Regions from separate parts of the Caproiciproducens puteiluti genome, predicted to be linked through region 1. Evidence: a T-box and tRNA genes for the amino acid it is inferred to sense, from the RefSeq annotation. Region 1 holds a T-box; the other holds one or more tRNA genes.

Region 1 (5,648 bases):
CTGCGCGGCGGCAGTATCGCTGACAGCTTTCTTTAAAACATCGTCCTTAAGTCCGGCGATCCCAAAGGATTTCACGTCGACTTCTTTTAAAACCTGAATTTCCACTTCCACCGTCTGGTCGCGGAAGGTACCGAGATTCAGGAGTCCGTTATTGCTTTGATTCGGATAATCGTCCTGTACGGTCATCCCATTTACCAGAATATTGAAGCTTGAGTTGATATGCTCGATCAGGCTGTTTGACAGCCTGTCAAAGCAGTCGAAATAAAGCGTTTCCGTTCCCTGAACCGGAATCCGGTAAACCACTGACCCTTCGGTGCTGTTGTCCGGAAAAGTAAGAGAATATCTTTCTCCGGAAGTATAGGCGATATTATTCAAAAGAGTCGGCTCATAATTGGTAAACAGCTTGTCCTGTGTATGAAAGAGGGATTCAAAGACAAACTGCTGAATGTTGAGACGGGTCGTGTCCGGCAGAGTGCTTAATTTCTGAACGGCATCGGAATGAACAACAAACCCTACGGGAAGGGTATCCTCTTTTTTCCTGATCTCATATTTCTCATTTTGGTAAACCTTCTGTTCCTTGCTGAAGGAAGTTCCCCTGCGAAGAATCGTGTACCGGTTCCCCATTATGGCGTCGGTCAGTTTGGTGCCGCCGTTCGAATTGACTTCCATCCAGTAGGACGAATAGCCAAGCTTCTTCATGGTATACATAAAGCTTTCGCCCGTCAGCGACGTATAATGGCTCAGCGTATGATACCCCAGGCTGCCCATCAGGTTTACGTCGAAGTATTTCTCTTCGGATTTCACGCGGTAAAGAGAGTCATCTTCGATCCGGTCACTCAGATCGATGACGGCTGCCTCGGTTTTTCCGTTGTTGGCGGCGGAGGCCACGTAAACCCCGGAATTAAATACACACTCCAGTACAACCATGACGCACAGCAGGACGGAGAATGCGGTTTTACCCAGCAGCCTGAACTGGTAGAGCAGCAGAAGGACGAGATACGCGAGCCCCGCGACCAGAGAAAACAGGAGCAGAAGCCGGAAGCTCGCGCTGTTTCCCCACAGGGTTTCCGTGTAAATCCTGACGACATCATATTCCTTATAAAAAATCAGGCATTCCGCAAGGAATGCGGCGCTTACCGCCAGCATCCCGCCGAATACGGCAATCGAACTGCTTGACACAAGGCGATTTTCCTGATTGATTTCCGATAATACGGCGGCAAGCAGAATCAGGCCGAAAAAGACAGTAATATATCCGTAGCGGACCGGAAAAGCCTGATAATTTCCGGTCTGCCACATCTTATTGATCGGTTCTATGAAAACCGGTATCACAGTCAGAACAAACAGGAAAAATACAAGGTTTGTACTCGGCGGAAGACTTTTCGCAAAAAACAAATAGACAATCAGCGCGGCAAAGATCGCGCCCGAGCACAGAATCACGGTAAACGTCGTGTCCAGCCTGGAAATCAGTCCGCCCACTTTTAAGCTCGTAAACAGGTCGCTGGTTCTGGCGGAAACCATATACTGCATCAGGGAAGGCAGCCAGACCACGGCGGTAATCAAAGCGGTAATCAGGGTGGAAACTCCCAGAAGCAAAATATTTTTCCGGCGTGTCCCCTTTTTCGCGAAGAAGCAAACATAGACTCCGGATGCCAGTACCAGAAAAATGGATACCATATAGCTCAGATAGAAATTTACTGTCAGTATCGCTGAAAAAGACAGGACATACCACAGGATTTTTCCTTCGTCGGCCAGCTTTATCAGGCCGATCAGAAGAATCGGAAAAAGATACATGACGTCCAGCCATACGTGGTTCTGGTAGTAAAACATGGTGTAGCCGCAGAAGGCATACATCACGGAGATCGCGGTGTTTTGCAGCACACCGAGCTTTTTGAATTGAAAGCGAAAAAAGACGCTTGCCGTAAACGCGCATACCATCATTTTCAGCAGGACCAGAATATTCATGAAAAGATAGAGATCCGCCTTATCGACAAAGGCAACCAGAAAGCTGAACGGACTGCTGATGAAAAACAGGAATACGCCCCAGAAGCTCATGCCCCCGGCATTCTGCATATTCAGAAACATGTTTGCTTTTCCGGACAGGATATCTTTAAAGTCCATCAGAAAAGGGATGACCTGCTGGTTCATGTCGCACCACGAAAGAGTGTTATATCCAAAAGGAAACATCCTGCTTACAAAAAACACCGAAAGCATAATCACCATCACCGAAGCAGGTGCCAACAGAAAAGAGCCGTTTTTTTTCATCTGGATGAATCCTCCAACATTTGTCAATGTACCTATTATAAGGAATTGCCGGACGAAAATCAATCAAAACAGCCCGCCGCCGAAATTTCGGCGGCGGGCTGAGCGAATTTTTGCGTTAATCAACCAGATTGACTTTGTGAAACACCTTTTTTCCCTTTTTAATCACCACATATTTTTTCTCGAAATGGTTCAGGGAAAGTTTCTCCGCGCTGGAAAGTATCTTCTCGTTATCGACTGAAATACCGCCCTGATCGATCAGACGTCTTCCCTCTCCTTTGGAAGGCGCCAGCTTTGTCAGGACCAGAAGATCAAGCACGCCGATTTCCCCATCGGCAAAATCGGCCGCGGTAATGTCCGTGGAGGGCATGTTGTCCGTGTTCTCGCCGCTGCAGAACAGCGCGCGCGCGCCTTCCTGCGCCTTTAGCGCTTCCTGCTCGCCGTGAATCAGCTTAGTGACCTCAAACGCAAGAATTTCCTTGGCCTTGTTGAGTTCCCCGCCTTCCAGCTTCGCAAGTTCATTGATCTCCGACAGCGGAAGAAACGTAAGGATTTTCAGGCATTTGATAACGTCGGCGTCGCCGATATTGCGCCAGTACTGGTAGAAGTCGAACGGCGTGGTCTTTTCGGGGTCCAGCCAAACAGCACCCTTTTCGGTTTTGCCCATCTTTTTGCCCTCGCTGGTGGTCAGCAGGGTAAACGTCATGCCGTAGGCTTCCTTGCCCTCTTTGCGGCGAAGCAACTCGACGCCGCCGATAATATTGCTCCACTGGTCGTCGCCGCCAAGCTCCAGCTGACAGTTATAGCGGTGGTTCAGTTCCAGAAAGTCATAGCTCTGCATAATCATATAGTTCAGCTCAAAGAAAGAAAGTCCCTTTTCCAAACGCTGCTTATAGCATTCCGCGGCAAGCATACGGTTGACGGAAAAATGCACGCCGACATCGCGCAAAAACTCAATATAATTCAGATTCAGAAGCCAGTCACCGTTGTTGGCCATAATCGCCTTGCCTTCCGAAAAATCAACCAGACGGGACATCTGCTTTTGGAAGCAGGCAATATTGTGGTCGATTTCCTCTTTGGTCAGCATTTTGCGCATATCGGATTTTCCGGAAGGATCGCCGACCATGCCCGTTCCGCCGCCGAACAGCGCAATCGGCGTATGGCCGGCTCTCTGCATGTGCGCCATGACCATAATCTGTACAAAGTGGCCTACGTGCAGGCTGTCGGCTGTCGGATCAAACCCGATATAGAATGTGGTTTTGTGATTGTTGAGAAGATCCTGAATCTTCTCCTCATCCGTCATCTGGGCAATCAAGCCCCTTGCTTTGAGTTCTTCGAAAACTCCCATAAAAAATCCTCCATTTCAGGGGGATAAAAAACGCCCCCTGCTAATTTGCAGAGGGCGGAAATAACCGCGGTACCACCTCAGTTCACCGTAACCTCGCGGATACGGCCTTACGGGTACAAAAAATACCCACGCGCTGTAACGTGCGCTTTCACGGCCAAATCTAATAGGAACCGTTCAATCTGGCGACTCCGGGATGTACTTCAGCCAAATCACGCGCCTGCTTACACCAGCCGCAGGCTCTCTTTGCCGGCTTTTTGACTTACTTCTTCCCATCAATGTCATTATACTGCATTATACCTAATTCCCTCCGCATTGTCAAGACGATCCGTGCTTTTTGGCAAGCCTGAGCATTTCCGCCGCATTTTCCAGCAGCAGCGGCGTGATCTGTGCTCCGCCTATAATTCTTGCCAGTTCCTGCTTCCTTCCCTCGTAATCCAGCTCGGCCACGTCGGTGAAGGTTTTGTTCTCTCGGACCTGCTTTTTGATTAGGAACTGCGTGTCGGCCAAAGCGGCTATCTGCGCCAGATGCGTTACACAGATCACCTGACGGTGGCCCGCGACCTCATGCAGCTTCAAGCCAACCTTCTGCGCAGCGCTTCCGCTGATACCGGTGTCGACCTCGTCGAAAATCAGCGTGTCAATATCGTCTTTCCCGGCAAGCACCGTTTTGATAGAAAGCATAATGCGGGAAAGCTCGCCGCCGGAGGCGATTTTTGCAATCGGCTTGGCCGGCTCGCCCGCGTTCACCGAAATCAGGAACTGAAGCTTGTCGCAGCCGAGCGGATTCAGCGGGCATTCCTCCTGCTGTACCTGAAAATCGATGCTCGGCATATCGAGAAAACGGAGCTCTTCCTTCACCCGTTTCGTAAAGGCCCGTGCCGCCTCTTTGCGGCAGGCGGAAATCTTTTTCGCAAGTCTTTCCGCCTCCGCCTTTGCCTTTTGATATTCCTTTGTCATCTGCAGAATTTTTTCATCCGAAAGCTGGATGTCCTCCAGCTGGGCCTGCGATTTTTCGAGAAAATCGATCATATTTTCCACGGAGCCGCCGTATTTCAGACCAAGGCGATAAAGGACGTCCAGCCGGTCCTCTATCCTTTCAAGGTCCGCGGGATCATATTCCAGCTCCGAAGAGAAACCGCGCAGTTCCTCGCCGCAGTCCTCCAGATCGTAGCGGATATTTTTGATTCTTTCGGAAAGCTCATGGATTTCCGGAAGGTATTTTTCCGTTTCGGACAGAGCGTCCGAAGCGGAAGCGACGGCGGATAAAGCGCCGTCAAAGCTTTCTTCCCCGTTCAAGGCCGATTGCGCCGTATGAATCGCCGAGGCGATCTTTTCGCTGTTTAAATAGCGGGTGCGGATTTTATTCAGTTCTTCCTGCTCGCCGGCCCGCAGTCCGGCTGCCTCCAGTTCATTGATCTGATAGGTCAGCAGATCAATCTGTCTTGCTTTCTGTGCCTCGTCCATATCAAAAGCGTCCAGGGTGCTTTTCATACGCTGCATATTGCTGAAAGCGGCGCGATACTCCGAGAGCAGTGCCTCGGGCACGCCCATGCGGTCGATATACCGGATATGTAAATCGGGCGACAGCAGGTCATAGCTCTCGTGCTGGCCGTGAATACTGATCAGCATGACCCCGATCTCTTTCAAAACGGATACGGTTGCCGGACGGCCGTTGATGCGGCACACGGCTTTGCCGTCGGTATGGATTTCACGCTGAATCATGACGGAACCGTCTTCTTCCGGCGCATAGCCGAATTCCGCCAGCTTATGGACGGCCTGTTCCCCCAGGTCGGAAAAAACGGCGGTGACAAAAGCGGAACGCGCCCCGGTCCGTACAAGCTCGCGCGAGGTTCTTTCCCCCAAAATCGCGTTGATGGAATCAATAACAATGGATTTTCCGGCTCCGGTTTCCCCGGTCAGAACGTTCAGGCCGGGGTGAAAATCAATCCCGGTCTTTTCAATCACAGCAATATTTTCGATGTAAAGCTGAGAAAGCATTGCAATCACCCAACCATTTTTTTAAGTTCAGCAACCAGCTGCT
Region 2 (5,648 bases), 1.5 Mb from region 1:
CGGCAGCAGATTGGAAAAAGGAATAAAGCTTGCGATGACAAAGCCTAAAATAAGGTATGGAACGAATTCGCCCTTCAGCATGACCTTCAGAAGCATGCCAAAGCCGACTGCCGGAAGGATGCCGCCAGCGATCTCAAAGCCGTGGGTCAGCCATTCGGGCATCGCCTTTACCAGAGCCTGCATCGCGTCCTGTGCGACATAGGCGCAGAGGAAGACGACAATGCCGTAGGTAACGGCTACGATTCCCGTTGTGAGAATGTTCAGGCGGGCAAGGCTCTTGCCGTCCGCTTCTTCCGCGTATTTGTCGGCTCTTTTCATAAACAGAGAGAAGCTGGAGTAGTAGAACAGAATGATATACTGCATCAGGAAGCTGAACGGAAGGGCAAGGCCGATTGCCGTTGCAGGATCCTTTCCCGTGGTGTAGGCGATGACCGTGGTCATAACGCCGGCCAGAACAGGGTTCGGCGGCTGTGTGCCGCCGGCGGGCGTAAGACCCGCGAAGGCCAGCTCCGTCAGTCCGCCCGCCATAAGGCCCAGCGGAACGTTGCCTAAAATGATACCCGTCAGAGTACAGACGATGATTGGCCGGAAAATAAACAAAGCCTCAAGCCAGAAGTCAACGCCGACTATAATTGCCATAATAGCGAGCGCAATGCCTTGAGCTAAAGTAATTGCCATTAGTTTTTCCCCCTTTATTTTTGTTCCAGAAGTTTCGCCATACGGTAAAAGCTGCCGATAATGCCGGTGATGTTCCCCCCTTCCTCTCCAATGGATTATTTCTTGGGTATGTGCTCTTTGATGTCCCCCGGGACATCCTGAATATAGAGATCTACATTCATCGCCTGAATCGCCTGCAAATCCTCCATGTCCTTGTCATTGACATAGACTTTTTTGCTCAGCTGACGCTTGCCGCTGGTAAAATGCATGTTTCCCACGTTGACTTCCTTAATAGGCACGCCGCCTTCCAGCAGAGTACGCACAGCCGCCGGAGTCCTGCAGATAATGAAGATTTTCTGGCTTGGAGCTGCTTTGCCGATGATGTCGATGGTCTTTTGCAAAGTGAAGAAACGGATTCCTGCACTGGAAGATTCAGCAGTCATTGCCATAAGCTGCTGCTGTATTTCATCGTGAGCCACGTCGTCATCCGCGACTAAAAGCAGATTTGCACCCAGCGTCGCCGTCCAGGTGACCCCCACTTGGCCGTGGACCAGGCGGTTGTCGATTCTCGTCAAGAGTATGTTTGGATTTCCCACTTAAAATCACCCCTCGTTCAATTGTTTCAGATTTGTTAGATAAGTTTTAACATATCATGAACAGAAATACAATAATTATGACTTTTTTTCAACCAGTTCAAAAACAGGTTCCGAATTTCGATCGATACCACTAGTACAATAGGTTTTTTTATGATAGAATAATAGCATGGTTTTTGTTTAAATTGACGATAGTTTATTTGCTGTCGAAAAGACGGGAAAGGAGTATATGCAATGCCGAATCTGCCATTGTATCAGGAACTGCACGACCATATCCTGCAGTACATCAACAGCCACGAATACCCCGAAAACGGCCTGCTTCCATCGGAGCGCGACATGTGCCAGATGTATAAAGTCAGCCGGTCGACCGTAAGGCAGGCGCTGGCTTTACTGGAAGAGGAGCAAATGGTCTATACCATCCATGGCATCGGTACTTTTGTAAAGCCGAAGGTATTTGAGCAAAACCTCTCCCAGTTTTATACCTTTACCGATGACCTGAAAAACAAGAATATCTCCTTTCACAGCCATGTTTTAAGCTATGAAACGATCACCCTCAGCCGAAGCCTTGCCCTGAAGCTCAGGGCGGAGAGAAGGGAAGCTTACCACAGGCTGGTGCGGCTTTGCTCGGCCCGCGACTATCCGCTGGTCATTGAAACCACCTATCTGCCGAAAAACCGGTTCGTGCACATCGACGTGGATGCGGTGGAAAGCCGGTCGCTTTATGATTACCTCAGCGCCAAGTATGGGCTGAAGGTGGACCGGGCGACCGAAACCTTTATTCCCATTCTTCCGGACTCCGAACAGTGCGAGCTGCTGAAGATATCCCCCAGAATCCCCTGTATCCTGCTGGAGCGCTTCAGCTACGAGGGAGACGGTCTGGTGGAATATACTTCCTCCGTGGTGCGGGGGGACAAATACGTTTTTAAAATTGAACTGAATAACCGGAAGTGACTTTCGTTTTTCGGCGGTCGCGGCCGGCTTTGCTGCGCGTGAAGCCGGCGGACAGGCGGAAATTTAAATGGAAAGTCATCCGGTTATAGTCTGCCAGAAAACTGCTAATTTTATAAATTCACTTGACAATGACCCTCATATTACATATAATAATAGGGCTGCCCGATGACGCGGGCGCAGGTTGACTGCCATTGATAGTGAAAGCTTTTAGCCGCACGGTGCAGGGAATTTCACCGTGCATATCGTCAGCGACGAGGTGTAACTCAGCTTGGTAGAGTGCTTGGTTTGGGACCAAGATGCCGCAGGTTCGAACCCTGTCACCTCGACCAAAAAATGGGACCCAGCTCGTGGAGTTGGGCGCCATTTTTTCGTCGTAAGTGGTTCATTGGCGGAATCTGGCGATACAGCCGGGAGAGACAGAAATTTCATCGAATTGCTTGACAAATAAACCGTAAAATGATATATTAATCGAGTGCTGAAAATGCTGGCGTAGCTCAGTTGGTAGAGCAGCTGATTTGTAATCAGCAGGTCGGGGGTTCAAGTCCGTCTGCCAGCTCCATTTGCAAATAAGTGCAAACTTATCAATAGAATATGGGAGAGTTCCCGAGTGGCCAAAGGGGGCAGACTGTAAATCTGTTGCTTTATAGCTTCGATGGTCCGAATCCATCCTCTCCCACCAAAAAACAGGCAAGCCTTTAAGGCTTGCCTGTTTTTTACTGTCTGGAGCTGTAAAGCCCGCTTTTATCTGCGGGACGCTTTCGATTGTCGATTGATGATAGAAACAGGCCGGTGTCGCGACCCAAGCTTTGGTCTGCAAAGAAGGGACCGCCGCAAAACAAAAGTTTTGGACTGTGCCTCGTTGAACAGAGAAAGAAATAAAAACCCTGTCGTAGAATAACACGGCTTTAGCGGCCTTACTTCGGATTTCAAACGGAGTGAGGCCGTTTTTTATGTTGAGGCGCTCATATTTATTGAGGGAGACTCTTTTTGTCAAACATCCATGTTTTGCCGGAATCATCCGTAACATAACGAATCTGCGTTTGCGCTCCGGTATCATTGTCCGTCATGGCAACGGGCAAAACGCCGGACGCGCCGTGAAAAACAGGGGACAGAGCCGTAGGATAGGAATTGACGTTTTTCAGCTCCGGCGGCAGCCCGACGGCGCATTTCACCCAGGTTTTCCCCTTGTCCTGCGTTCGGTACACGACCGGGTCCGCATCGCTGTCATAGCGGAAGGACAGAAAGCCCGTCGTTGGACTTGCAAAGCCCGCTCCGGTCACAACATGCGGGTAAGCTTCGCTTGTATTGCCGATTTCAGACCAGCTTTTTCCTCCGTCCGCCGTCAGAAAAACGCGGTTTTTCTGGGATCCCGACGCGACATCTCCAGTAGTGACCAGCCATCCGTCTTTTTTTGAAAGAAATCCGAGAAATTTGGTTCCGGCATGATCCGCCCCGGCTTCCGCCACCCGGGAGCTGCTCCAGGTCTTTCCCTTGTCGTCGCTGACAAGGACCTTTACACTGCTGTCCGCTTCGGTTCCACCATACGCAACGGCGGTCACTTCGTCGGATATGTAGACCGCCTTATCGCTGAAGTAGGAAGCCGAATCGCCCGTGCCGGATTCAAGCGGTACGGTGCAGGTCACCCCCTTACCGTCCCTAATGACGAATTTTCCGTCTTTCAGCATATAGGAGCTGTTTGCATGCAAAAGGGCAATGTTGTCGATTGTCTGCTGCGTGTTTTGACCTCCCGCCCTGTAGGTAAGAAATACCCCCGCAATGCCGATGATGATAAACACAGTGACAAGGCCGCTAAGACCCTGCGGCTTTTTAACCATGCCCATTAAATTTTCCTTCCTTCTTATTTTGGATATTCGCGTCCGCTGATATCAAATTGTGAATGGGCTGCCAATGCGTGGCTTTTATGAAGATGCGTGCATTTTCCGGTATTCCGTCGGGGAACAGTTCATGTATTTTCTGAAATTTTCCGAATAGTAGCTCGCGCCGGAGAAGCCGACCTTTTCGGAGATTTCGGTGACGTTATACTCCCCGCTCAAAAGGAGCGGAATGCTTTTTTCAATCCGGTATTTCAAAAGGTATTCAAAAGGGGTCTGGCGCATGGTCTTTTTGAAAAAACGGCAGTATCCGCTTTTGCTGATGTTGCAGGAGGCGGCCAGCCCTTCCAGCGTAAGCCTTTCAGAGTAATGGCTGTGAATATAGTTTAACGCCTGCTTTAAATAAAGGATATCTTTGGAACCGGCGCTGTCCTTTTCAGCAAGCACGCCCTGCAGCTCCCGGAAAAGCAGAGTCCACAGTTCGCACAGCCTGCCCTTGATCTGCAGTTCCCGGCAAAGGCCGTTTTCCGTGTACGCCCGGTTGATTTCCCTGATAAGCTGCATCATCCGCCTCTGCGGGGGAACCTCCTGACTCAGGTAGAGGGAAGGGCAGTTCTGCGACTGGATGACCGGCAGCACATAGGCGTTTTCAATCGTGCTGTTTTCATGCCCGAAGACCAGCACGGGGTTAAATGTAATGACCAGATACGAGCAGTCCTGCCCTTCGTACGATTTTGCGGTGTGCAGGACGTTTGCGTTGACAAACATCCCGCAGCCCTCCGTAAGAATGTAGACGGTATCGTTTGCCTGATATTCCATCGCCCCTTCCAGAACAACGGTAAATTCCAGATCGGGGTGCCAGTGGACCTCAAAGCTCGCGTGCTCATATTCGGAGAGAATCTCGTGGCTGAGGAAAAACGGGAACCCGTAATCCCCGTGCGGGGACTCCTCGGAGAGGTTTTTACGAAGGATTAATTTTTTCATGGCGCTGTCCTCCATGATTATAATATTGTTATAAGAATAGGCAAAATTTCGATAGATAATAGAAGATATTATCATTATACTGGTTATCAGAAGAAGGTTCAAGAATTTTCTGACAGTTGTGGAAGGAAAGGGGAGGGAAACGATGAGCACGGCAGAATTCGCCTGTGATTCCTATTGCGGAGACTACAGCAGACGTGCGGCGAGGGGGCGCTCGCTGTGCAGGCTGTTTACGGACTGCACCTACGACGGAGACGTTTCCGCCGATCTTGTTCCGGAGCTTGCGGCACTGCGCGTTTTCAATCCGGAGTACCGAATCCTAAAGGCCAGAGAGCGCATGCGGGGAAATTTCCCGTGTGACGCGCAGCATTTGAACGGCATGATGAAGAATTTTCTTTCCGCCGCCAACGGAAGCTCTTCCTACAGCGTACCGGTCGATCTGATTTTTGAACGGCTGCAGGAATGCGGCGGTCCGGAAAGCGGCGATTTGTTCCCGATAACGCTGATTGTCTGTAAAATGCAGGAAGGACGGGTTTTCTGCAGTGTGGAACGGCTTTTTTACAGCGGCGGCGATTGCGCGGCGTCAAAGCGGACACTGAACCGGCCCCTGTATACGGAACATCCGGAGCAGCTG

What was found. A T-box is a leader RNA that pairs with one kind of tRNA and senses whether it is charged. The one in region 1 lies ahead of tyrS (tyrosine--tRNA ligase), so its partner is inferred to be a tRNA-Tyr.
Region 2: it encodes a tRNA-Tyr, which carries the amino acid that the T-box ahead of tyrS (tyrosine--tRNA ligase) is inferred to sense. The anticodon was not compared.

Annotation. Positions count from the first base shown of each region.
Region 1 is NZ_CP194790.1:2,050,380-2,056,027, forward strand. Features, by position in the region: gene ACRQU7_RS09990 (YfhO family protein) at 1-2,262, opposite strand, end outside; gene tyrS (tyrosine--tRNA ligase) at 2,378-3,607, opposite strand; T-box leader at 3,655-3,892, opposite strand; gene recN (DNA repair protein RecN) at 3,923-5,605, opposite strand; gene ACRQU7_RS10005 (arginine repressor) at 5,611-5,648, opposite strand, start outside.
Region 2 is NZ_CP194790.1:551,185-556,832, forward strand. Features, by position in the region: gene agaC (PTS galactosamine transporter subunit IIC) at 1-678, opposite strand, end outside; gene agaB (PTS galactosamine transporter subunit IIB) at 774-1,253, opposite strand; gene ACRQU7_RS02720 (GntR family transcriptional regulator) at 1,485-2,201, shown strand; tRNA gene ACRQU7_RS02725 (tRNA-Pro) at 2,454-2,530, shown strand; tRNA gene ACRQU7_RS02730 (tRNA-Thr) at 2,685-2,760, shown strand; tRNA gene ACRQU7_RS02735 (tRNA-Tyr) at 2,795-2,880, shown strand; gene ACRQU7_RS02740 (WD40/YVTN/BNR-like repeat-containing protein) at 3,170-4,042, opposite strand; gene ACRQU7_RS02745 (helix-turn-helix domain-containing protein) at 4,121-5,017, opposite strand; gene ACRQU7_RS02750 (hypothetical protein) at 5,160-5,648, shown strand, end outside.